Regions from separate parts of the Streptomyces sp. NBC_01460 genome, predicted to be linked through region 2. Evidence: riboswitches for the same ligand, from Rfam matches in the RefSeq annotation. Region 2 holds a riboswitch; each other region holds the start of a gene.
What was found. A riboswitch is a leader RNA that binds a small molecule or an ion and turns the genes downstream of it on or off. The one in region 2 is predicted to bind cobalamin.
Positions count from the first base shown of each region.

Region 1 (7,774 bases), 5.0 Mb from region 2:
CCGTGTCGCACCGGGTGCGCGGCAGCGGGCGCTTCACGTACTGCGCCTGGCCGCCGTCCCGGTGCGGGGGTACGACCATGCGGCGGGCGATGGCGTTGGCGACGGCGGGGCCGTGCGCCTGGCGGACCAGGTGCAGGGCGGCGTCGATGCCCGCGGCCGTCCCCGCCGAGGTGATGACCGGGCCCTCGTCCACGTACAGCACGTCCGGCTCCACCCGGGCCTCGGGATAGCGGCGGGCCAGCTCGTCGGCGTGCCGCCAGTGCGTGGTGCAGCGGCGGCCGTCCAGGAGCCCGGCGGCACCGAGGACGAAGGCGCCGGAGCAGACGCTCAGCACCCGCGCGCCGCGCGCCACGGTCCGCCGCAGGGCCGCGAGGACCTCCTCGGGGTACTCCCTGGCCACGAAACTGCCGCCGGCCGGGACGGCGACGAGGTCCGCCTCCTCCAGGCGGTCCAGCCCGTGCGGTGTGCTGATCGTGAATCCGGCATGGGTCCGCAGGGCCTGTCCCTCGGCGGAGACCACCGCGAAGTCCTGCACGGGCAGGCCTTCCTCGGACCGGTCGAGGCCGAACACCTCGCACAGCACGCCGAGTTCGAACGGATGGACCTCGTCGAGGAGCAGAACGGCGACATTCTTCAGCATGACGCCAGTGTGGCAGCAATTCGATGGTGTGTGACAGTCCTGCCACTGCCGGAATCCGGGCGCACGGACGACAGTGGAGCCATGAACACATTCCTGAGCTACCTGGCCATAGCCGCACTTTTCGCCCTCGTCCTGCTGCCCGCCGTCCTCGGGTTCGCGCGGGAGCGCCGGATCGACCGCGAACTGCGGGAGGCACGACGGAACGGGGAAGCCGCCGCGCCCCCGGGAACGACCGGCGCCGCGCGGCCGGTCCCGGCCACGCGGCGCCCCCACCTCAGGTCGTGGGCGAGGGTCTAGAAGTCGTCGTCGAAGCCGACGGACCCCTCCACCGCCACCTGGTACGCGGAGGGGCGGCGCTCGAAGAAGTTCGTCAGCTCCTGCACCCCCTGGAGCTCCATGAAGGAGAACGGGTTCTCCGAACCGTAGAGCGGCGGGAATCCGAGGCGGGTGAGCCGCTGGTCGGCGACGCACTCCAGGTACTGGCGCATCGACTCGGTGTTCATGCCGGGCAGGCCCTCGCCGCACAGGTCGCGGCCGAACTGCAGCTCCGCCTCGACGGCCTCCTTCAGCATGTCGGTGACCTGCTGCTGGAGCTCGTCGTCGAAGAGGTCCGGCTCCTCCTTGCGGACGGTGTCCACGACCTCGAAGGCGAAGTTCATGTGCATGGTCTCGTCACGGAACACCCAGTTGGTGCCCGTGGCGAGGCCGTGCAGCAGCCCGCGCGAGCGGAACCAGTAGACGTACGCGAACGCGCCGTAGAAGAACAGCCCCTCGATGCACGCGGCGAAGCAGATGAGGTTCAGCAGGAAGCGGCGGCGGTCGGCCTTCGTCTCCAGCCGCTCGATCTTCTCGACCGAGTCCATCCACCGGAAGCAGAACTGGGCCTTCTCGCGGATCGAGGGGATCTCCTCGACCGCGTCGAAGGCCGCCGCGCGGTCCTCCGGGTCGGGCAGGTAGGTGTCGAGCAGCGTCAGGTAGAACTGGACGTGCACGGCCTCCTCGAACAGCTGGCGCGACAGGTAGAGCCGCGCCTCGGGGGAGTTGATGTGCTTGTAGAGCGTCAGCACCAGGTTGTTGGAGACGATCGAGTCGCCCGTCGCGAAGAAGGCGACGAGCCGGCCGATCATGTGCTGCTCACCGGGCGAGAGCTTGGCGAGGTCGGAGACGTCGGAGTGGAGATCGACCTCCTCCACCGTCCAGGTGTTCTTGATCGCGTCCCGGTACCGCTCGTAGAAGTCCGGGTAGCGCATGGGACGCAGGGTCAGTTCGAAGCCCGGGTCGAGCAGGTTCTTGTTCTCGTTGGTGCTCATTACTGGCAGGCCTCGCAGGACTCGGGGTTTTCGAGGGAGCAGGCGATCGCGTCCGCGTCGGGGGCGGAAGCCTGCTGGACGGGGATCGGGGCGGCGGCGGCAGCCGTCCCGGACGCCGCGCGGGCGATCCGGGTCGCCGGCCGCGACCGCAGGTAGTACGTCGTCTTCAGCCCCTGCTTCCAGGCGTACGCGTACATCGAGGAGAGCTTGCCGATCGTCGGCGTCTCCAGGAACAGGTTGAGCGACTGGCTCTGGTCGAGGAACGGCGTACGGGCCGCCGCCATGTCGATGAGGCCGCGCTGCGGGATCTCCCACGCCGTGCGGTACAGCGCCCGCACGTCCTCGGGGATCCAGGCGAAGCCCTGCACGGACCCGCTGGCCTCGCGCAGCGCCTCGCGGGTGCGGGCGTCCCAGACGCCGAGCTTCTTCAGCTCGTCGACCAGGTAGGCGTTGACCTGGAGGAACTCGCCGCTGAGCGTCTCGCGCTTGAAGAGGTTGGAGACCTGCGGCTCGATGCACTCGTACACCCCGGCGATCGAGGCGATCGTCGCCGTCGGGGCGATGGCGAGCAGCAGGGAGTTGCGCATGCCGCTCTTCGCGACCCGGGCGCGCAGCGCCTCCCAGCGCTCCGGCCAGTTCAGCTCGGTGTCGTAGTGGTCCGGGTGCAGCACGCCGCGCGCGGCGCGGGTCTCGGACCAGGCGGGCAGCGGGCCCGACCTCTCCGCGAGGTCGCAGGACGCCTCGTAGGCGGCGAGCATGATCCGCTCGGAGATCCGCGTGGAGAGCGCGCGGGCCTCGGGCGAGTCGAAGGGCAGGCGCAGCTGGAAGAAGACGTCCTGGAGTCCCATCGCGCCCAGACCCACCGGCCGCCAGCGGGCGTTGGAGCGCCCGGCCTGCTCGGTCGGGTAGAAGTTGATGTCCACGACGCGGTCGAGGAAGGTCACCGCCGTACGGACGGTCGCGTCCAGCCGCTCCCAGTCGATCGAACCGTCGGCGACGAACGCGCCGAGGTTGACCGAACCCAGGTTGCAGACGGCGGTCTCACCGTCGTCGGTGACCTCCAGGATCTCGGTGCAGAGATTCGAGGAGTGCACGACCCGGCCCGGCTCCGCCGTCTGGTTCGCCGTGCGGTTGGAGGCGTCCTTGAACGTCATCCAGCCCTGGCCGGTCTGCGCGAGCGTGCGCATCATGCGGCCGTACAGCTCACGGGCGGGCATCGTCCTGCGGGCCAGGCCCTTCGCCTCGGCCGCGCGGTAGGCCGCGTCGAACTCGTCGCCCCACAGGTCCACGAGCTCCGGGGTGTCCGCCGGGGAGAACAGCGACCACTCCGTGTCCGCGTCCACGCGGCGCATGAACTCGTCCGGGATCCAGTGCGCCAGGTTGAGGTTGTGCGTGCGCCGCTGGTCCTCACCGGTGTTGTCGCGCAGCTCCAGGAACTCCTCGATGTCCGCGTGCCAGGTCTCCAGGTAGACGGCGGCGGCCCCCTTGCGGCGGCCCCCCTGGTTGACCGCGGCGACCGAGGCGTCCAGCGTCTTCAGGAACGGGACGATGCCGTTGGAGTGCCCGTTGGTCCCCCGGATGAGTGAACCCCGGGCACGGATGCGGGAGTACGAGAGGCCGATGCCGCCCGCGTGCTTGGAGAGGCGCGCCACCTGGTGGTAACGGTCGTAGATCGAGTCGAGCTCGTCCAGCGGCGAGTCCAGCAGGTAGCAGGAGGACATCTGCGGGTGCCGGGTGCCGGAGTTGAAGAGGGTGGGGGAGGACGGCAGGTAGTCGAGCCGGCTCATCAGGTTGTACAGCGCGGCGACTTCGCCCAGGGCGCGCTCGGAGGTGTCCTCGGCGAGCCCGGCGGCGACGCGCAGCATGAAGTGCTGCGGCGTCTCGACGACCTCCCGGGTGATCGGGTGACGCAACAGGTACCGGCTGTGCAGAGTCCGCAGCCCGAAGTAGCCGAAGCGGTCGTCGGCGCCGTCGGCGAGGGCCTGGTCGACCAGGGCGTCGAGGGCGGCGGCGTGCAGCGTGACGAACTCGGCCGTCCGGTCCGCGATCAGGCCCTCGCGGTGTCCGACGGCGACCGACGCCGAGAAGGAGACGGCACCCTGACCGGCGGCCTCGTCGGCGACGGCCAGGGTGAGGAGCCGGGCCGCGAGCCGGGAGTACGCCGGGTCCTCGGAGATCAGGCCGGCGGCGGCCTCGGTGGCCAGCGAGCGCAGCTCGGCCTCGTCCGACCGGGCGTTGCGGCCACGCAGCGCGGCGGCGGCGACCCGTCCGGGGTCGGTGTCGGGCAGATCGGCGGTGAGACCGGTCAGGGTCCGCAGGAGTGCGGTCCCGGGCGCGTCGGTCGTGCGGCCTTCGTATTCCGCGGCTGAAACCGGGTCTGCTGGCGCGATGGTCACTTGGGGCTATCCCTCGCTCGGCTCAGGGCCTGCGGGAGCGGGGGGCCGGACACGTGGACACCCGGGGGAGGGCAGCACGGCGCGCACGGCGTCCACCGGCCCTCCGCGGGGCCCGGACGTCTCTGCGCCCGGTTCGGTCGAGCCGGACGCGCTGCCGACAGGTCTTCGGACTCCGCGGTGCGCGAAAGCACACCGATCACACCGTTGCGGGACAGTTCCGGATTCGCACCGGATTCCCCTGCGGCGACAGCGAGGTCGAGCATACATGTGGGGGCCGCCAGTTATGGCAGCCCCCACATGTAGTGTCGTGATGGCTCAGAAGGCCAGGCGGAATGTGAGGAGGGGCAAGCCCGGGAGAGGGCTCCAGTCCCGCTCCGGCGTCCGTACGAAGCCGAGGCGGCGGTAGATCCGGTGGGCGGCCTCCATGGACGACCGGGTCGACAGGACGATCCCGGAGAGCCCTTCGGTGGCACGTGCCCGCTCGACGCAGGCCCGTACGAGCGCCTCACCCGCACCGCGCCCACGCGCCTTCGCGGAGACGGCCAGCATCCGGAACTCGGCCTCGTCCTCCCCGGCGATGTCCGCCCAGGGGCTCCCGGGCGGGACATAGGTGACCCCGCCCAGCAGATCGCCGTCGGCGTCCGCCGCGACCAGTACCAGGGCCTCGGCGGCCCGTCGCCCGATGGCGCGAAGCTGTTCCAGATAGGGGTCGTCGGCGCCGAAGTCCAGCAGCCCGTCGTCGAGATACGCCTGGGCGGTCATCTCACCGAGGGCCTCGTGCTCCTCGGCGTGGACCGGTCTGATCGAGACATCCATGGGCGTCAGTCTCCCCCCGCCCGCGCGCCGGGCGCACGCCTTTTCCGGGGCCGCGCTCTGCGCACACAGAGGAACGTCCCGGCGGGGCGGACCCCGCCGGGACGTACGCCATCGGGTCCTACACCCGTTGCAGCGGTTCGTCGTCGCCCGGTGCGCCCACCGTGGCCGGCGGGAGCTCGGCCTTGACGCCCGGGTCGCCGACGTCCGCCGTGTAGTCGGACGGAGAGGTCTCGTCCACGCCGGCCGGGGCCTTCAGCGCGTTCAGGACGAAGGTCAGCACGACCACGACGACGATGTTCAGCACGATCGCGGTGAGACCGATGTAGCCGATCTCGCCGATGCCCGGAATCTCCTTCGAGGACCCGCCGAAGTGCTTCTGGGTCGGGCTGGCCACGCCGTACGCGGCCACCGTGCCGTAGAGCATGCCGACCGCCCAGCCGGCGATCAGGGCCCAGCGGTGGAACCACCGGGTGAACAGACCGCCCACCAGGGCCGGCATCGTCTGGAGGATCCAGATGCCGCCCAGCAGCTGGAAGTTGATCGCGACCGTCTTGTCCATGGTGAGGACGAAGGCGAGCGCGCCGACCTTCACCAGCAGCGAGACCAGCTTGGAGACCTTGGTCTCCTGCGCCGGGGTCGCGTCGGGCTTGATGAAGTCCTTGTAGATGTTCCGGGTGAAGAGGTTCGCCGCGGCGATCGACATGATCGCGGCGGGCACCAGGGCGCCGATGCCGATCGCGGCGAAGGCCACGCCCGCGAACCAGTCGGGGAACATGTTCTCGAACAGCTGGGGGATCGCCAGCTGGCCGTTGTCCACCTTGATCCCGGCGGCGATCGCCATGAAGCCGAGCAGGGCGAGCAGGCCGAGCATCAGTGAGTACAGCGGCAGGATCGTGGTGTTGCGCCGGATCACCTCACGGCTGCGGCTGGAGAGCGTCGCCGTGATCGAGTGGGGGTACATGAAGAGCGCCAGCGCAGAGCCGAGTGCCAGCGTGGCGTAGCCCCACTGGCCCATCTCCCCGGGGACGAGTGCGCCGCGAGGCTTGCCCGTCGCCTCGTTGGTCTGGGCGAACGCCTCACCGGCCTTGGCGAAGATGTCGTCGAAGCCCCCGAGCTTGATCGGGATGTAGATGATGGCCACCGCGATGACCAGGTAGATCAGGCCGTCCTTGACGAACGCGATGAGCGCGGGTGCGCGCAGTCCCGAGGAGTACGTGTACGCGGCGAGCACGGCGAACGCGATCAGCAGCGGCAGGTCCTTGATGAACCAGTGCGTGGTCTCGCCGCCGCCGACGCCCATGACGTCCAGCACGGCCTGGATGCCGACCAGCTGGAGCGCGATGTACGGCATCGTGGCGAGGATGCCGGTGAGGGCGACCGCCAGCGAGAGCCCCTTCGAGCCGAACCGGCCCCGCACGAAGTCCGAGGTGGTGACGTAGCCGTGCTTGTGCGAGACGGACCACAGGCGCGGCAGGAAGGTGAAGATCAGCGGGTAGACGAGGATCGTGTAGGGGACCGCGAAGAAGCCGGCCGCGCCCGCCGCGTAGATCGCCGCGGGCACCGCGACGAAGGTGTACGCCGTGTAGAGGTCGCCGCCGAGCAGGAACCAGGTGACCCAGGTGCCGAACGACCGTCCGCCCAGGCCCCATTCGTCGAGGCTGGCCTCGTTCTCGGCCTTGCGCCAGCGCGCGGCCATGAATCCGACGACCGTGACGGCCAGGAAGAAGAAGATGAACACGGCGAGTGCCACACCGTTGACGCCGTCCTTCACGCGGACGCACCTCCCTTGCGGGCGCGCTGGTCACGCTGCCACAGCTTGTACGCGATCATGGTCAGCGCGGTCGAGACGAGCACCCAGAGCATCTGGTACCAGTAGAAGAACGGGATGCCGATGAAGGTCGGTTCGACCTTCGCGTACGAGCTCACCCAGAGCATCGCCACGAACGGGGCGACGAGGCAGAGCGCGATGACCACCCTCGCGGGTGTCACCGTCGGTGCTGTCGGTGTTGCCGGTGTTGCCGGTGGGTTCGCATCGGTTTCTTCTGGCATGTGGCGACTCCGTCCCCTCGCTGATCACCTGGTGTAATGCGCAGGAAATCTAGGCGAGAGGTCCGCCCATCGTCACCCCCCGTCCGCATTGCGGTCCTGCAACGGTCCGGTGTCGCCCGAAATGACTGATCCCCCTGTGTGGACAGGGGGATCGGTCGCGCCGGAGGTCCGGAAGGTCTCAGTCGGTGGGACGCTTCAGGCGGGCCACGAACTTGTACCGGTCGCCCCGGTACACCGAGCGCACCCACTCCACCGGTTCGCCGTGCCCGTCGATCGAGTGCCGGGACAGCATGAGCATGGGGAGGCCGACGTCCGTGCCGAGCAGCCCGGCCTCGCGCGGCGTGGCGAGCGAGGTCTCGATGGTCTCCTCCGCCTCGGCGAGCCGGACGTCGTACACCTCCGACAGAGCGGTGTAGAGCGAGGTGTACTTCACCAGTGAACGGCGCAGCGCGGGGAAGCGCTTGGCCGAGAGGTGTGTCGTCTCGATGGCCATCGGTTCGCCGCTGGCCAGCCGGAGCCGCTCGATCCGCAGCACCCGCCCGCCCGCCGTGATGTCCAGCAGC
Region 1 covers NZ_CP109473.1:5,543,734-5,551,507, forward strand. Annotated here, with positions in the region: gene OG488_RS25140 (GlxA family transcriptional regulator) at 1-640, opposite strand, end outside; gene OG488_RS25145 (hypothetical protein) at 722-937, shown strand; gene OG488_RS25150 (ribonucleotide-diphosphate reductase subunit beta) at 934-1,950, opposite strand; gene OG488_RS25155 (ribonucleoside-diphosphate reductase subunit alpha) at 1,950-4,346, opposite strand; cobalamin riboswitch at 4,486-4,609, opposite strand; gene OG488_RS25160 (GNAT family N-acetyltransferase) at 4,662-5,162, opposite strand; gene mctP (monocarboxylate uptake permease MctP) at 5,281-6,933, opposite strand; gene OG488_RS25170 (DUF3311 domain-containing protein) at 6,930-7,136, opposite strand; gene OG488_RS25175 (GntR family transcriptional regulator) at 7,390-7,774, opposite strand, start outside.
Region 1: another riboswitch for cobalamin. It lies ahead of OG488_RS25155 (ribonucleoside-diphosphate reductase subunit alpha); the one in region 2 lies ahead of OG488_RS02620 (ABC transporter substrate-binding protein).

Region 2 (7,774 bases):
CGCCCGGCCGAACCGCTCGGCGGAGGCGGCGACCAGATCGAGCTTCACCCCCGCGGCCTCGGCCGCGTCGAGGATCAGCCGGGTGTCCTTGAGCGCGGTGGAGAGCGCGAAACTCGGGCTGAGGTCGCCGGAGAGCACCGCCGCCGACTTGCCCTGGAGATACGGGGTGTCGAGCGGGCCGCCCTTCATCGCGTCCAGGAAGAGCTGCGGGTCGAGCCCGATTCCCTCGGCGAGATTGAGGCACTCCGCGACACCGTTGACCATGTTGATCACCCAGGTGTTGGCCACGAGCTTCAGCCGGGTGGCGGCTCCCGGTTCCTCCCCGACCCATACGGTGCGCTGCCCGACGGCGTCCAGGACGGGCAGGACGGTGGCACGGGCTCCGGACGGGCCGGAGACGAACACGGTGAGGGTGCCCTGCTCGGCGGGCTGCTTCGTGCCGGAGACCGGTGCGTCGAGGTAGACGAGGCCCAGTCCGGCGGCCCGGTGGGCGAGGTCGGTCGTGGCGTCGAGGCCGACGGTGGAGCTCTGCAGCCAGACCTGGCCCGGGCGCAGCCCGGGGGTCGCGGCGGTGAGGGTCTCCGCCACGGACGGGCCGTCGTTCAGCGTGGTGAGGACGACGTCGGCCCCGCGTACCGCCTCCTCGGCGGTGTCCATGACGGTGGCGCCGTGGCGGGCGAGCGGTTCGGCCCGTGAGCGCGTGCGGTTCCAGACGCGGACGGGGATCCGCTCCCTGAGCAGGCTGCGGGCCATCCCCGATCCCATGATCCCGGTGCCCAGGACCGCGACGGTCGGGGTTCCGGGGGCCTGTTCGGTGGTGGATGCGGTGGTCATGGAGGTTCCCTTCGTCGTCCGGGCGGTCCCGGGACCGGTGGAATTCAAGACTGCCGCAGCGCGCTTTCCAGGACGGCGCGGTGCACGGATCGGGCGAGTCGCGCGCCCCACCGCGAGCGGGGCCCCGCGAAGGGTTCGCCGGGCTGTGCTCCCGGGTCGGGCGCGGCGACGCACACGGCGTCCGTCGGTGTGCCGGAGCAGTCGAGTCCGGCGTCCAGGAGTGCCTGGACCTTCGCCTCGGTGGCGGTGGCCACCGCGTTGACCAGGGCGGCGTCGGAGAGCGCCACGGGGAGGACGACGACGATGTTGACGGTGCCCGGGGGGAGCGCGGCCCATCCCCGTACGCCGAGGCCGCTGGTGACGGTCGCGGTCACGCCGCCGTCGTCGGCGACGGCGTACGCGGTGACGTCGGCGGCGGTCATCAGCCCGGCGCCCTGGCCGTCGAGCGCCTCGGCCGCCGCGATCTCCGCCAGGTGCCGGTCGGGGTCGAGCCGGGGATACCCACCGGGCACCTGGGCGTTCAGGATCCAGGCGCGCGCGCCGATCCCGCCGCCGAGCACGGCGCTGCTGCACACCCTCCAGCCGGGGCCCAGCCGCCAGACCAGATGGTGCAGCCCGGCGCCGTCCTCGTGGCGGGCCAGCAGTTCGCCGCGCTGCACGGGCAGGCTCGTGCCTGTGGATCCGATGACGCACCCCGGTCCGTGAGAGGCCTGCCGACGGTCGGCAACGGCGCGTCGATCATACGGTCGGGCCGGGTCCGCACATCGGGCGCACCCGGGAGAGTGCCTCACTCGAATGGCGTAACGCGTGTGGCGGGCGGAGAACCGCGTGGAGCGGTGCCACCGCCCTCCCCCGGTGCCCTGGGCCGTCCGGCGCCCAGGCCGGGAGGTTGCAGCGTCCAACCGGGTGAGGCGCGATGGAACCCGGACGCGCCTCCCCTGCTGGACCCAACCGCAGGACGCGCCCGGGCGAGGAGGAATCGGCCATGGGAGCCGCTGACGGTTTCACGGATTCCGGAGAACTCGACGGTCTGACCGTCTACGACAGCGACGGCGAGAAGGTCGGCACAGTGGGCCGGGTCTACGTCGACGACGACACCGGCAAGCCCGACTGGATCACGGTCAAGACCGGCATGTTCGGCATGAAGGAGAGCTTCGTACCGCTGGCCGGAGCCCGCCGCGTGGGCTCCGACCTGCACGTCTCGCACCCGAAGGACCGCGTGAAGGACGCTCCCCGGGTGGACGCGGACGCGCACCTCTCCGTATCGGAGGAGGAGGAGCTCTACCGGCACTACGGGCTGACCAGGAAGGGGGCGGCCGCCCACGGCGGAGCGGGCGGCGACGCGCGCACGACGTCGGGCACCGGAACGGCTGCCATGGGCGCCGCGGGTGCGGCCGGCGCGGCCGGAGCCGCAGGAAAGGCCGGCACCACCTCGGGCGGCCAGGCGAAGGCCACCACCGGGACCACGGCCGGCATGGGCACCACCGGTGCCGGCGCCGGCAGGCACCGCGACATGGACACGTCCTCCACGTCGCGCCCGCTCGCGGGAGCCGGAGCCGAGCGGTCCGCCACGGGCGCCGGAGGCCGGGAGGAGATGATCCGGTCCGAGGAACAGCTCCAGGTCGGTACGGAGGAGTACGAGAGCGGAAAGGCGCGCCTGCACAAGTACGTGGTGACCGAGAACGTCACCCGGACGGTGCCGGTGTCCCACGAGGAGGTACGCGTGGTGCGCGAGCCTCTGCAGCCCGGCGAGAAGGGAGTGGGCACGAGGGGGCGGAGCGAACTCGGCGAACAGGACGTCGAAGTCACCCTGCACGCCGAACGAGCCACCGTCAGCAAGGAGTCGGTGCCCGTGGAGCGGGTCCGTCTCGAGACCAGCAAGGTCACCGAGCAGAAGGAAGTCTCCGCCGAGCTCCGCAAGGAGAAGATCGACTACGCGGACGGCAAGGAGATGGGCGGCGACAAGGACATGGGCGGCGAGTTCGGCCAGGGACGTCGTCGCTGACCCCCTCCCACAGCGGCGAGAGGCCGCACGACAGTGGCGAGGGGCGGACCCGGAGGTTCACGGGCCCGCCCCTTCGTCACGGGTTCTCCCCGCGGCGGCTCCGCCCCCGGAGGGATCAGCCCGGCAGGAACCGTACCGACGGCCGGCCTTCCGGCCCGTCCGGCGTCACCACCGCGCGTACCCGGTAGACGTCCGCGATGAGTTCCTCGGTGATCACCTCCGAGGGTGTGCCGGCGGCCACCACGCGGCCGTCCTTCATGACCGTGACCCGGTCGCAGAACATCGCGGCCAGATTCAGGTCGTGCAGCGCCACCACCGCGGTCACGGGCAGCGCGGCGACCAGGGACAGCAGCTCCAGCTGGTGCTGGATGTCCAGGTGGTTCGTCGGTTCGTCGAGCAGGAGTTCCCGGGGCCGCTGGGCGAGGGCGCGGGCGATCTGGACCCGCTGGCGTTCCCCTCCGGACAGGGTGTGCCAGGACTGAGAGGCGCGGTCCTGGAGTCCCGTGCGCGTCAGCGCCTCGCGTACCGCGGCCTCGTCCTCGGGGCCGGGCGCGGACCAGGCGCGCCGGTGCGGGATGCGGCCGAGGCGTACGACGTCCAGCACGCTGAGGTCGACCTGCGTGACGGCGTGCTGGTCGACGACGGCCACGCGACGGGCCACGCCTCGCCGGCCGGTCTCGGCGAGGGTGCGGCCGTCGAGGGTGACGACCCCGGAGCCGGGGGCGAGCACGCCCGCCATCACCCGCAGCAGTGTGGTCTTGCCGGAGCCGTTCGGCCCGAGCAGGCCGACCGTGGTGCCGGGGGGCGGGGCGATGCTCACCCCGTCGAGGACGATCCTCCCGCCGGCCTCCCGGCTGACCCGCGCGGCCCGCAGCCCGTCGGAGGTGGTGCCGGCCGTGGTCATGCGCTCCTCCGGGTGCGGTACAGGACGAGGACGAAGGCGGGCACCCCGATGAGGGAGGTGACCACGCCGACCGGCACCTCCTGCGGGTCGAGGACGGTCCTGGCCAGGGTGTCGACCCAGACCAGGAAGACCGCCCCGGCGAGCGCGGTCACCGGCAGCAGCCTCCGGTGCCCCGAACCGGTCAGCGCCCGGGCGGCGTGCGGCAGGACGAGCCCGACGAACCCGATGGCGCCCGCCGAGCTGACGAGAGCCGCGGTCAGCAGCGCGGTCGTGCAGAGCAGCACGATCCGGGTGCGGGCGACATGCACCCCGAGGGCGGCCGCGGCGTCCTGCCCGAAGGCGAAGGCGTCGAGGGTGCGGGCGTGCCCGAGGCAGACCCCCAGGGTCACCACCAGCACGCCGGAGCACGTCCACACGTCGATCCAGCCCACCCCGCTCAGCGAGCCGAGCAGCCAGAAGAGCACGCCCCGGGTCTGTTCGGCGTCGGCGGCGATCATCACGACGAAGGAGGTGAGCGCGGAGAAGAGCTGCATGGCCGCGACCCCGGAGAGGACGACCCGGTCGGTGGATCCGCCGAGCGTGTGGCTGAGCAGCAGCACGAGGGCAAACGAGCACAGCGCCCCGGCGAAGGCGCCGGCCGAGACCGACACCGCTCCCCCGCCGACGCCCAGGACGACGACCACCACCGCCCCGGTCGACGCCCCCGAGGAGACGCCGAGGACGAAGGGGTCGGCGAGCGGATTGCGCAGCAGCGACTGCATCACGGTGCCGCAGACCGCGAGTCCGGCGCCGCACACCGCGGCGAGCAGCGTGCGGGGCATGCGCAGGTTCCAGATGATGCCGTCCCGGATCGGGGTCAGCCGCGCGTCACCGAGGCCGAGGTGCGAGGCCACCGCCGACCAGACGTCCGGGACGGAGATACGGGCGGGTCCGATGGTGACGGCCACCGCGACGGACAGGAGCAGGAGGGCCCCTCCCGCGCTCCACAGCAGGCCGCCGCGCAGGACGCGCCTCCCGGCGGGCGTCGGGACGGCGAAGGACTCCTGGACGCGTGTGTCGGGGGCGTGTCCGGTGTTCGTCACCCGGCGAGCCCGAACGAGCGCAGCCCCGCCGCGACGCGCTCCACGCCCTCCACCGTGCGGATGGTCGGGTTCATCGCCTGACCGCTGAGCAGCACGTACCTCTTGTGCCGGACGGCGTCCAGGTTCTTCGTGGCGGGGTTGGACTCCAGGAACGCGATCTTCTTCTCTGCGCTCTCGGCCGTCTGCGACCTGCGGGTCAGGTCGCCGATGACCAGGACCTCGGGGTTGCGGTCAGCGACCGTCTCCCAGTTGATCTGGGGCCATTCCTCGTGCGTGTCGTCGAAGACGTTCTTCGCGCCGAGCTCCTCGGTGATGATGCCGGGGGCACCGCAGCAGCCCGCGAGGTAGGGGGCCTCGGCGTTGGCGAACCAGTAGAGCAGGGTGGCGTCGGAGGCGTCGATGCCGGCGGTCGCCCTGTCGACGCGGCCCCGGAGGCTCGTGACGAGCTTCTCGCCCCTCTCCGGGACGCCGAACACCTGGGCCAGGTCGCGCACTTCGTCGTAGACGGGGTCCATGGTCAGGGGCTCGGCGCGGGAACCGTCACCACTGCCCGTGTTGTCCTTGCCCACGCAGTCGGACGGGGCGAGGTAGGTCGGCACGCCCAGGTCCTCGAACTGGTCACGGGACGCCACACCGCCCTTGCCGAGGGTCGACTCGAACGAGGCGCTGACGAAGTCGGGTTCCTCGGCCAGGACCTTCTCGGAGGAGGGCTGGTTCCCGGCGATACGGGGAACGGTGGCCTCGTCCTTCTCCAGGCCCTTCATCACCGGGTCCGTCCAGGTCGCGGTGGCGGCGAGCCGGTCCGCGAGGCCCAGGGAGAGCAGGATCTCCGTCGATCCCTGGTTGAGGGAGACGGCGTGACGCGGAGCGGCGTCGACGGTCACCGTACGGCCGCAGTTCTTCAGGGTCACCGGGTAGCCGTCCGCGGAACCCTCCCGCCCTGCGCCTTCGGAGGTGGTCCCTCCGCCGCAGGCGGTCAGCAGGACAAGTCCGGCGGTGAGCAGGGCTGTTCGGCGTACGGTACTGGTTATGGACGGCACGGGGTCCCTCGGCGTCTCTGGGCCCATGCGCGGGGCCCGCTACGGTGTTCCGCCCCCGGGTGCGGGAGCGGGTGCCAGCAGGTCTTCGGACTCGGGTTCGTCCGGACGGAGCGCCTTCCCGGTCCACCCGAGGGTGTTCCAGTGGCCGTGGCCCCGCCCGTCCCCCTCACCGCTGCGCGTCAGCTCCGGATTCGCACCGGATTCCCTGACTCCACGTGGAGTGTGACTGGCGTCTGCAAGCTATCACGCGGTGCGGCGACGGCTCCGAGGGCCGTCGCCGCCTCCGTGCCCGGCCGGCCGTCGGCGGGTCAGCGCTTGGGGTGAACCGATTCGCCGCCTTCCGGCTGCGGCTTCCCGCACCGGCGGGCGAGCACGGACGTCGTGCCCCAGTAGGCCAGCAGGACGGTACGCAGGCCCAGGACCTCCAGGCGCTCCCCCAGCCGGCCGCACACGGTCCGCTCCCCGTGCACGGCGCTCATCGGGCGTCCGCCGGGGGGGCGGTCCAGGGGCCCTGGGGATCGTCGTACGCGTCCGCGTACCCGGGTCCGGCGATCGGCCAGTCGGCGAGCAGCGCCTCGGGAAGGGCGAAGGAGTCGGCGAGTTCGCGGGCGTGCGCGGCGACGGCCGCGATCAGCTCCTCCCCGGTCTCCGCCAGCTCGTCGACCTGATCGCCGCTCAGGAGCCCCGCGGCCAGCAGGTCGCCGCTGTTGCGGGCCACCCACTCGGTGGCGAACAGCCGCTCCAGCTCGCCCAGCCGGTCCCTGGCGGCTCCCTCGGGGAGCGCGGCACGGGCCTCGGCGTAGGCCTCGGCGGCCTGCCGGTACGCGAAGGCCTCCACCCCGCGCAGGGCGGGGCCCGAGGCCGCGTTCCAGCGTCCGAGCGCGTCGGCGGCCTCGGGCGCGCGCATCGCGCGCTCCCGGGCCCGGGCGAACCAGATCTCCTGGACGGAGGCGAGGAGCCGGCGCAGGAAGCGCGGGTCGGACAGGTCCCCGGGGTGCCCGAGCCGGTCCGGACCGCCGCCGTCACCGCGGGGTTCCGCGGCGAACAGCATGTCTGCCGCGGCCTTCGTGTACAGGGCGATGTTGTCGCCCTCCGCGGTGATGGCGCCCTCCACGCCCGTGACGAGCTCGGTCATGCCGTTGTTCTCCAGCAGCGCCTGCGCGCCGCAGCGTTCACGGCTCTCGACGATGACCTCGCGGGCCCGCCAGGTGATCCACGCCTTCGCCACGTCGACGAGCCGGGCGGCCTCCGTCCGGCCGTCCTCGTCCGTGCGGGCCTCCCACCGCTCCTGCGTCCGGCGGTACAGCAGCGTCATGGCGAAGACCGTGGCCATCGCGGAGGCGAGGGGTCCGTGGTGGGTCCGGTGGGCGTCGACCGGTACGGGCGGAGCCCCCCGGGTGCCGCTGATCAGCCGGTGACCGCCGTAGCGCACGGCGACGGCGAGGGCCGCGCGGGCCGATCCGGCGGCGCAGGCGCTCATGGAGACCCGGCCGGGGGTGACCCGCCCGATCGAGGTGAGGAACCGCCGCCTCCGGTCCCCGGGCCCGGTGCGGAACTCCCCCTGGTCGCCGCTCTCCTCGCCGGATCCCAGAAGGGCGTCCCGCGTCAGGAACAGCCGGTCGAACGAGGTCAGGCAGTGGTCCACCGGACTGCCCATCCGGGCGGGGAGCCGTCGCACCCGGATGCCGGGGAGCGCCTGCGTGTCGTCGGTGAGCGGCACCAGGAAGAGGCGCACCCCGTGGTCGAGGCCGTCGGCGACCAGGCGTGCGGCGACCAGTCCGGACTTGGCCCCGCCCGCCGGGCTGGTGTTCGGCATGAACTTCTGCGCGCCCGCGTTCGGGGTGTGCAGGACGAAGCCGTCCCGTTCGCGGTCGTACGTCGCGGTGGTCTCCATGGCCGCCGCGTTGTT
Region 2 covers NZ_CP109473.1:559,896-567,669, forward strand. Annotated here, with positions in the region: gene OG488_RS02595 (NAD(P)-dependent oxidoreductase) at 1-834, opposite strand, end outside; gene OG488_RS02600 (adenosylcobinamide amidohydrolase) at 879-1,493, opposite strand; gene OG488_RS02605 (PRC and DUF2382 domain-containing protein) at 1,820-2,839, shown strand; gene OG488_RS02610 (ABC transporter ATP-binding protein) at 2,955-3,743, opposite strand; gene OG488_RS02615 (FecCD family ABC transporter permease) at 3,740-4,825, opposite strand; gene OG488_RS02620 (ABC transporter substrate-binding protein) at 4,822-5,865, opposite strand; cobalamin riboswitch at 5,925-6,111, opposite strand; gene OG488_RS02625 (hypothetical protein) at 6,174-6,344, opposite strand; gene OG488_RS02630 (acyl-CoA dehydrogenase family protein) at 6,341-7,774, opposite strand, start outside.

Region 3 (7,774 bases), 1.3 Mb from region 2:
CGGGCCGTCGCGACGACTCCGTCCCACGCCTGCTCGATCGCGTCCTGCCGCTCATCACCCATGCGGGGATCCTAGGGGTGGTGACCGATGTCTCTTCCGGGGGACACATCGGGCCGAAGGTGGACGACAGGTGCGGGACAGGGCCCGGCCCACGCCCGGCCCACGCCCCGGAGTGGGCGCCTCCGGATACTCTCGGCGCACACAAGCGGAACTGACGTACGCGGTTGGGGTCACCATGCCGCCCTGCCCAGTTCATCTTCCGTTCACCCTGGTTGCTTACGTTCCACGTGCCAATGACGTCGAACGATTGCCTGGGTAAATGGAACACATCACGCTGCTGCTCGCGATCGTGATCGTGACAGCTCTCGTGTTCGATTTCACGAACGGTTTCCACGACACCGCCAACGCGATGGCCACCACCATCTCGACCGGCGCCCTCAAGCCCAAGACCGCGGTGGCCATGTCCGCCGTGCTCAACCTCGTCGGCGCGTTCCTGTCGGTGGAGGTCGCCAAGACGATCTCCGGCGGGATCATCAACGAGAACGGCCTCAGAACCGAGGTCATCTTCGCCGCGCTCGTCGGCGCGATCCTGTGGAATCTGCTGACCTGGCTGGTCGGCCTGCCCTCCAGCTCCTCCCACGCACTCTTCGGCGGCCTCATCGGCGCCGCGGTGATGTCGGCCGGCTGGTCCTCGATCAACGGCGGCACCGTCGTCACGAAGGTCCTGCTGCCCGCGATCGCCGCTCCCCTCGTCGCGGGTCTCGCGGCGCTGCTGGCCACGAAGCTGACGTACCGCCTCAACCGGAAGATCACCGACGAGGCCCAGCTGAAGTCGACCGCCAAGGGCTACCGCGCCGGCCAGATCGCCTCGGCCGGTCTCGTCTCGCTCGCCCACGGCACCAACGACGCCCAGAAGACCATGGGCATCATCACCCTGGCCCTGGTCACCGGCGGCGTCCTGTCCCCCGGTTCCAACCCGCCGGTCTGGGTCATCGCCTCCGCCGGCATCGCCATCGCGCTGGGCACCTACCTCGGCGGCTGGCGCATCATCCGCACCATGGGCAGCGGCCTCACCGACCTCCGGCCGCCGCAGGGCTTCGCGGCCCAGACGAGCGCGGCCACGGTCATCCTGGCCTCCTCGCACCTCGGCTTCTCCCTCTCGACCACCCAGTCCTGCTCCGGTGCCGTCATGGGCGCGGGCCTCGGACGCAAGGGGGGCGTGGTCCGCTGGTCCACCGCCACCCGGATGTTCGTCGCCTGGGGCCTGACGCTGCCGGCCGCCGGCCTGGTCGGCGCGGGTGCCGAGTTCCTGACCAAGCAGGGTCCCTGGGGTGTCGCCGTGGTCGCCATCCTGCTCGTCGCGGGCTCCGGTGCCATCTGGCTGCTGTCGCGCCGCAAGCCGGTCGACCACACCAACGTCAACGCGACCGAGGGCGAGCCCGCGGGCGTCGTCACGACCGCCATCGCGGCCGTCAGCCCGCCGCCCGTCGGCGTGGCCGTCCCGGACTTCAAGACCACCATCCCCGCTCCGGACACCCAGGCCGACCCGGCCCGGCCGGCCACGGTGTAAGGACAGATCCGCATGAACATCGACTGGGCGGCCCTCGCCTCCGTCTTCGGCGTCAGCCTCGTGATCACCGTGGCGCTGGTCGGCCTCTTCACCCTCGGCATCACCGGCCTCGCCAAGCAGGTGTCGACGACGCGGGGCGGCGGTGGCGCCCTGGCGCGCACCGGTGCGTACGCCTGCTTCGCGCTGTGCGCGGCGGCGGTCGCGTACGGGATCTACCTGATCGTCGCCTGACACCCGCACGACCCGTACCGGGCCGGACACACCACGGTGGTGTGTCCGGCCCGGTGTGCGTCTGCGCACACTGAAGCCTCGCAGGTCAACGGCAGGTTGACGGGCCTTCACGGGCCGTGGTGGACTGCCGGAGCCATTTACGGCGACAGGAGAGGAAGCCGGTGCGAATCCGGCGCGGTCCCGCCACTGTCACCGGGGAGCAGCCTCCACACGGAAGTCACGGCCCGCCACCGCGGGCTGGAAGGCCGGAGGAACTGCGGATCCGGAAGCCAGGAGACTCTCGTCGCCGGTCACGTCGAACCAGGGCGCGGACCCTGAGTGAGGACATACGCCATGTCTGGCTGCCCTGCGTCGGTCGCTGCACCACCTGCTCCGGAGGTCCTTCGAGGCGCGACGGCCGGCTGAGCGGTGCGAGCCGACCGCATCTTCGCGTACGGCGCCACCGCCGGCCTGATCGGCGACCTGCTGCTCGGTGATCCCCGGCGGGGCCACCCCGTCGCCGCCTTCGGGCACGCCGCCGCGGCCGCCGAGAGCCGGCTCTGGCGCGACCACCGCGGCTGGGGCGCCCTGCACACGCTCGTCTGCGCCGGGGGCGCCACGGGCGCCGCCGCGCTGGCCGCCCGTGCCGTACGGAACCGTCCGGCCCTGGCCGTGGCGCTGACCGCCGCCGCCACCTGGTCCGTCGTCGGGGGTACGTCGCTGGGCCGGGAGGCCCGCGCCGTCGGCGGGGCGCTGGCCGCCGGGGACATAGAGCTGGCCCGCGAGCGGCTGCCGCATCTGTGCGGCCGCGATCCGCAGGCGCTGGACGGCCCGCAGATCGCCCGCGCGGTCGTCGAGTCCGTCGCCGAGAACACCTCCGACGCCGTGGTGGGGGCCCTGGTGTGGGGTGCGCTCGGCGGCGTGCCGGGGCTGGTCGGCTTCCGGGCCGTCAACACGCTCGACGCTATGGTCGGGCACAGGTCGCCCCGCCACCGGCGCTACGGCTGGGCGTCGGCCCGGCTCGACGACGTCGTCGGCTGGCCCGGGGCCCGGCTCACCGCCGCGCTCGCCGTGGCCGCCGGGGGGCGTCCGCACGACGCCGTACGGGCCTGGCGGGCGGACGCGGGACGGCATCCGAGCCCCAACGCGGGCCCCGTGGAGGCCTCGTTCGCGGGAGCGCTCGGCGTACGGCTCGGCGGGACCCTCGCGTACGGCGGACGGATCGAGCACCGGCCGGTGCTCAACGGGGAGGCCGGCCGCGAGGTGCGGGTCGCTGACATCGAACGCGCGGTGCGGCTGTCGCGCCGGGTGAGTGTGCTGGCCCTCGCCGTGTGTGCGGCGGGGCGCCTCGCCAGGGGACGGAGAGCCACATGAGCGGCGGACTGCTGGTCGCCGGAACGACGTCGGACGCGGGCAAGAGCGTCGTCACGGCCGGGATCTGCCGGTGGCTCGTGCGCCGGGGGGTGAAGGTCGCGCCGTTCAAGGCGCAGAACATGTCGCTGAACTCGTTCGTCACCCGTGAGGGGGCGGAGATCGGCCGCGCCCAGGCGATGCAGGCCCAGGCCGCCCGGGTGGAGCCGTCGGCGCTGATGAACCCGGTGCTGCTCAAGCCCGGCGGTGACCGCTCCAGCCAGGTCGTCCTGATGGGGAAGCCGGTCGGCGAGATGAGTGCGCGCGGCTACCACGGGGGACGCCAGGAAGCGCTGCTGGGGACGGTCACGGACTGTCTGGAGCAGCTGCGGTCCACCTACGACGCGGTGATCTGCGAGGGGGCGGGCAGTCCGGCCGAGATCAACCTGCGGCGCACGGACATCGTGAACATGGGCATCGCGCGGGCCGCCCGCTTCCCGGTGCTGGTCGTCGGGGACATCGACCGCGGCGGTGTGTTCGCCTCCTTCTTCGGTACGACGGCGCTGCTGAGCCCCGAGGACCAGTCGCTGATCGCGGGATACCTGGTCAACAAGTTCCGCGGTGACGTGTCCCTGCTGGAGCCCGGTCTCGACATGCTGCTCGGGCTCACCGGGCGGCCGGCGTACGGCGTGCTGCCGTACGCCCACGGGCTGGGCATCGACGAGGAGGACGGGCTGCGCGTCTCGATGCGCGGGACCGTGCGGGAGTCGGTGGTGGCACCGCCGCACGGCGAGGACGTGCTGCGGGTCGCGGTCTGCGCCGTACCGCTGATGTCCAACTTCACCGACGTGGACGCGCTGGCGGCCGAGCCGGGTGTGGTGGTGCGGTTCGTGGACCGGGCCGAGGAGCTCGTCGACGCGGACCTCGTGATCGTGCCCGGGACACGCGGCACCGTGAAGGCCCTCGCGTGGCTGCGGGAGCGGGGGCTCGCCGACGCGCTGGTCCGCCGGGCCGCCGAGGGCCGGCCGGTGCTGGGCATCTGCGGCGGTTTCCAGGTGCTGGGCGAGCGGATCGAGGACGACGTCGAGTCCCGGGCAGGGCTGGTCGAGGGGCTCGGGCTGCTGCCCGTACGCGTCCGCTTCGGCCGGGAGAAGGTCCTGGAGCGGCCCGTCGGGTCGGCGCTCGGGGAGCCGGTGGAGGGGTACGAGATCCATCACGGCGTCGCCGAGGTCCTGGGCGGCGAGCCGTTCCTGGACGGGTGCCGGGTGGGCGCGGTCTGGGGGACGCACTGGCACGGGTCGCTGGAGAGCGACGCGTTCCGGCGGGCGTTCCTCGGTGAGGTCGCGCGGGCGGCCGGGCGGCGGTTCGTCGCGGCGCCGGACACGAGCTTCGGGGCACTGCGGGAGGAGCAGCTGGACCGGCTGGGGGACCTGATCGAGGAACACGCGGACACGGACGCCCTGTGGAGGCTGATCGAGAAGGGGGCCCCGGAGGGGCTGCCGTTCCTCCCGCCGGGCGCGCCACCCGTGCCGGTCCCCGCCCGTCGGGCTCCCGCGGGGGCCCCGGACGGCGCCGGCCCGGCCCCGTCCGGCCGGGCGCCGGAACCCGGTGCCGCCGGGCCCGGCCGTACAGATGTGATCGCTACAGAGGAGGCTCCGTGAGTACGCCGTATCCCTTCACCGCCATCGTCGGGCAGGACGATCTGCGCCTCGGGCTCCTGCTCAACGCCGTCAGTCCCGCCGTCGGCGGGGTGCTGGTCCGGGGTGAGAAGGGCACCGCCAAGTCCACGGCCGTACGCGCGCTCGCCGCGCTCATGCCGGAGGTGGCGGTCGTGGCGGGATGCAGGTTCTCCTGCGACCCCGGCGCGCCCGATCCGGCGTGTCCCGACGGCCCCCACGAGGCGGGGGCGGGCGTGTCGCGCCCGGCGCGGACCGTGGAGCTCCCGGTCGGCGCGTCGGAGGACCGGCTCGTCGGGGCGCTCGACATCGAACGGGCGCTCTCCGAGGGTGTGAAGGCCTTCGAGCCGGGGCTCCTCGCCGACGCGCACCGCGGGATCCTGTACGTGGACGAGGTCAACCTGCTTCACGACCACCTGGTGGACCTGTTGCTCGACGCGGCGGCCATGGGCGCCTCCTACGTCGAGCGCGAGGGCGTCTCCGTACGGCACGCGGCCCGCTTCCTGCTGGTCGGGACCATGAACCCGGAGGAGGGCGAGCTCCGGCCGCAGCTGCTGGACCGCTTCGGGCTGACCGTCGAGGTGGCCGCCTCGCGCGAGACGGACCTGCGCGTGGAGGTCGTACGCCGCCGGCTCGCCTACGACGACGACCCGGCCGGGTTCGCCGCACGGTGGGCCGACGAGGAGGCCGCGTTGCGTGAGCGGATCGTCGCCGCGCGCGCCCTGCTGCCCCGTGTGGTGCTCGGCGACGGCGTGTTGCGGCAGATCGCGGCGACGTGTGCGGCGTTCGAGGTCGACGGGATGCGTGCCGACATCGTCATGGCCCGTACGGCGACGGCGCTGGCGGCGTGGGCGGGCCGGGACGAGGTCGTCGCGGACGACGTCCGGCAGGCCGCGCTCCTGGCACTCCCCCACCGGCGCCGGCGCAACCCGTTCGACGCGCCCGGGCTGGACGAGGACAAGCTGGACGAGGCCCTCCAGGACGCGGCGGACGGCGACGGCGGGGACGACGACCCGGACCCCGACGGGCCCGGCGGCGGGGTGCCCCCGCAGGGCGGTGGCCCCGACGACGGCGGTACCGACACGGGTGGTCCCGACGACGGCGGTACCGACGCGCCGGGCCCGGAGCAGAACGGGAGCGGCGACGCGCCCGCCCCGGGCGGCGGCGCCGGGGAGCAGCAGCCCGTGCGGGCCGGCGAGCCGTTCCGCACGAAGATGCTCAGCGTGCCCGGACTGGGTGAGGGCGCGGCCGGGCGACGGTCCCGGGCGCGTACCGAGCACGGGCGGACGACCGGCTCCCGGCGGCCCGAGGGGGCGCTGACGAAGCTGCACCTCGCGGCCACCGTGCAGGCGGCGGCGCCGCACCAGCGGGCGCGCGGCCGGACGGGCCGGGGGCTCGTCGTACGGCGGGACGACCTGCGGCAGGCGACGCGGGAGGGGCGCGAGGGGAACCTCGTGCTGTTCCTCGTGGACGCCTCCGGGTCGATGGCGGCCCGGCAGCGGATGAGCGCCGTGAAGGGCGCGGTGATGTCGCTGCTGCTGGACGCCTACCAGCGCCGGGACAAGGTGGGCCTGGTGACCTTCCGGGGCAAGGACGCCGAGGTGGTGCTGCCGCCGACCTCGTCGGTGGACGCGGCCGCCGCGCGGCTGGAGACGCTGCCGACCGGCGGGCGCACCCCGCTGGCCGCCGGGCTGCTGAAGGCGCACGACGTGCTGCGGGTGGAGCGGCTGCGGGATCCGTCGCGCCGGGCGCTGCTGGTCGTGGTCACGGACGGCCGGGCCACCGGGGGCGTCGATCCGGTGGCGCTGGCGGCGCGGGCCGGGAGGCTGCACGCCTCCGAGGGCACCGCTTCCGTCGTCGTGGACTGCGAGTCGGGGATCGTGCGCCTCGGTCTCGCCGCACAGCTCGCCCGGGATCTGGGGGGCAGCGCGGTCACGCTCGACGAGCTGCGCGCCGACTCGATCGCCGGGCTGGTCAAGGACATCACTGCTGCCGGGAGGGCCGCTTAATGCCACAGGGACAGCCGGTATCGGTACCGGACGACGGACTGACGACACGTCAGCGGCGCAACCGCCCGCTGCTGTTCGTCCACACGGGCATCGGCAAGGGCAAGTCGACGGCGGCCTTCGGGCTGGCCCTGCGGGCCTGGAACCAGGGCTGGCCGATCGGGGTGTTCCAGTTCGTGAAGTCGGCGAAGTGGAAGGTCGGCGAGGAGAACGCCCTGAAGGTGCTCGGGGCGAGCGGCGAGGGGGGCACCGTCGACTGGCACAAGATGGGCGAGGGGTGGTCGTGGGTCCAGCGTGACAATCAGCTGGACAACGAGGAGAAGGCCCGCGAGGGCTGGGAGCAGGTCAAGCGGGACCTGGCCGCCGAGACGTACAAGCTGTACGTGCTCGACGAGTTCGCCTATCCGATGCACTGGGGCTGGATCGACACCGACGAGGTCGTCGAGGTGATGCGCGACCGCCCGGGGACGCAGCATGTGGTGATCACGGGCCGGAACGCCCCGCAGAAGCTGGTCGACGCCGCGGACCTGGTGACGGACATGTCGAAGGTGAAGCATCCGATGGACGCGGGCCAGAAGGGCCAGAGAGGCATCGAGTGGTGAGCGTTCCTCGTCTGGTCATCGCCGCACCGGCCTCGGGCAGCGGCAAGACCACGGTCGCCACGGGCCTGATGGCGGCCTTCTCGGAGCGCGGCCTCGCGGTCTCCCCGCACAAGGTGGGGCCCGACTACATCGACCCGGGGTACCACGCGCTGGCCACCGGCCGGCCGGGGCGCAACCTCGACGCGTACATGTGCGGGCCGGATCTCGTCGCCCCGTTGTTCACGCACGGTGCGAGCGGCTGCGACCTGGCCGTCGTCGAAGGGGTGATGGGCCTGTACGACGGGGCGTCGGGGCAGGGCGAACTCGCCTCGACCGCCCAGGTGTCCAAGCTGCTGCGGGCGCCGGTCGTGCTGGTGGTCG
Region 3 covers NZ_CP109473.1:1,889,950-1,897,723, forward strand. Annotated here, with positions in the region: gene OG488_RS08440 (class II aldolase/adducin family protein) at 1-62, opposite strand, end outside; gene OG488_RS08445 (inorganic phosphate transporter) at 320-1,570, shown strand; gene OG488_RS08450 (hypothetical protein) at 1,583-1,801, shown strand; cobalamin riboswitch at 1,953-2,081, shown strand; gene OG488_RS08455 (cobalamin biosynthesis protein) at 2,210-3,154, shown strand; gene OG488_RS08460 (cobyric acid synthase) at 3,151-4,791, shown strand; gene OG488_RS08465 (putative cobaltochelatase) at 4,788-6,815, shown strand; gene cobO (cob(I)yrinic acid a,c-diamide adenosyltransferase) at 6,815-7,414, shown strand; gene OG488_RS08475 (cobyrinate a,c-diamide synthase) at 7,408-7,774, shown strand, end outside.
Region 3: another riboswitch for cobalamin. It lies ahead of OG488_RS08455 (cobalamin biosynthesis protein); the one in region 2 lies ahead of OG488_RS02620 (ABC transporter substrate-binding protein).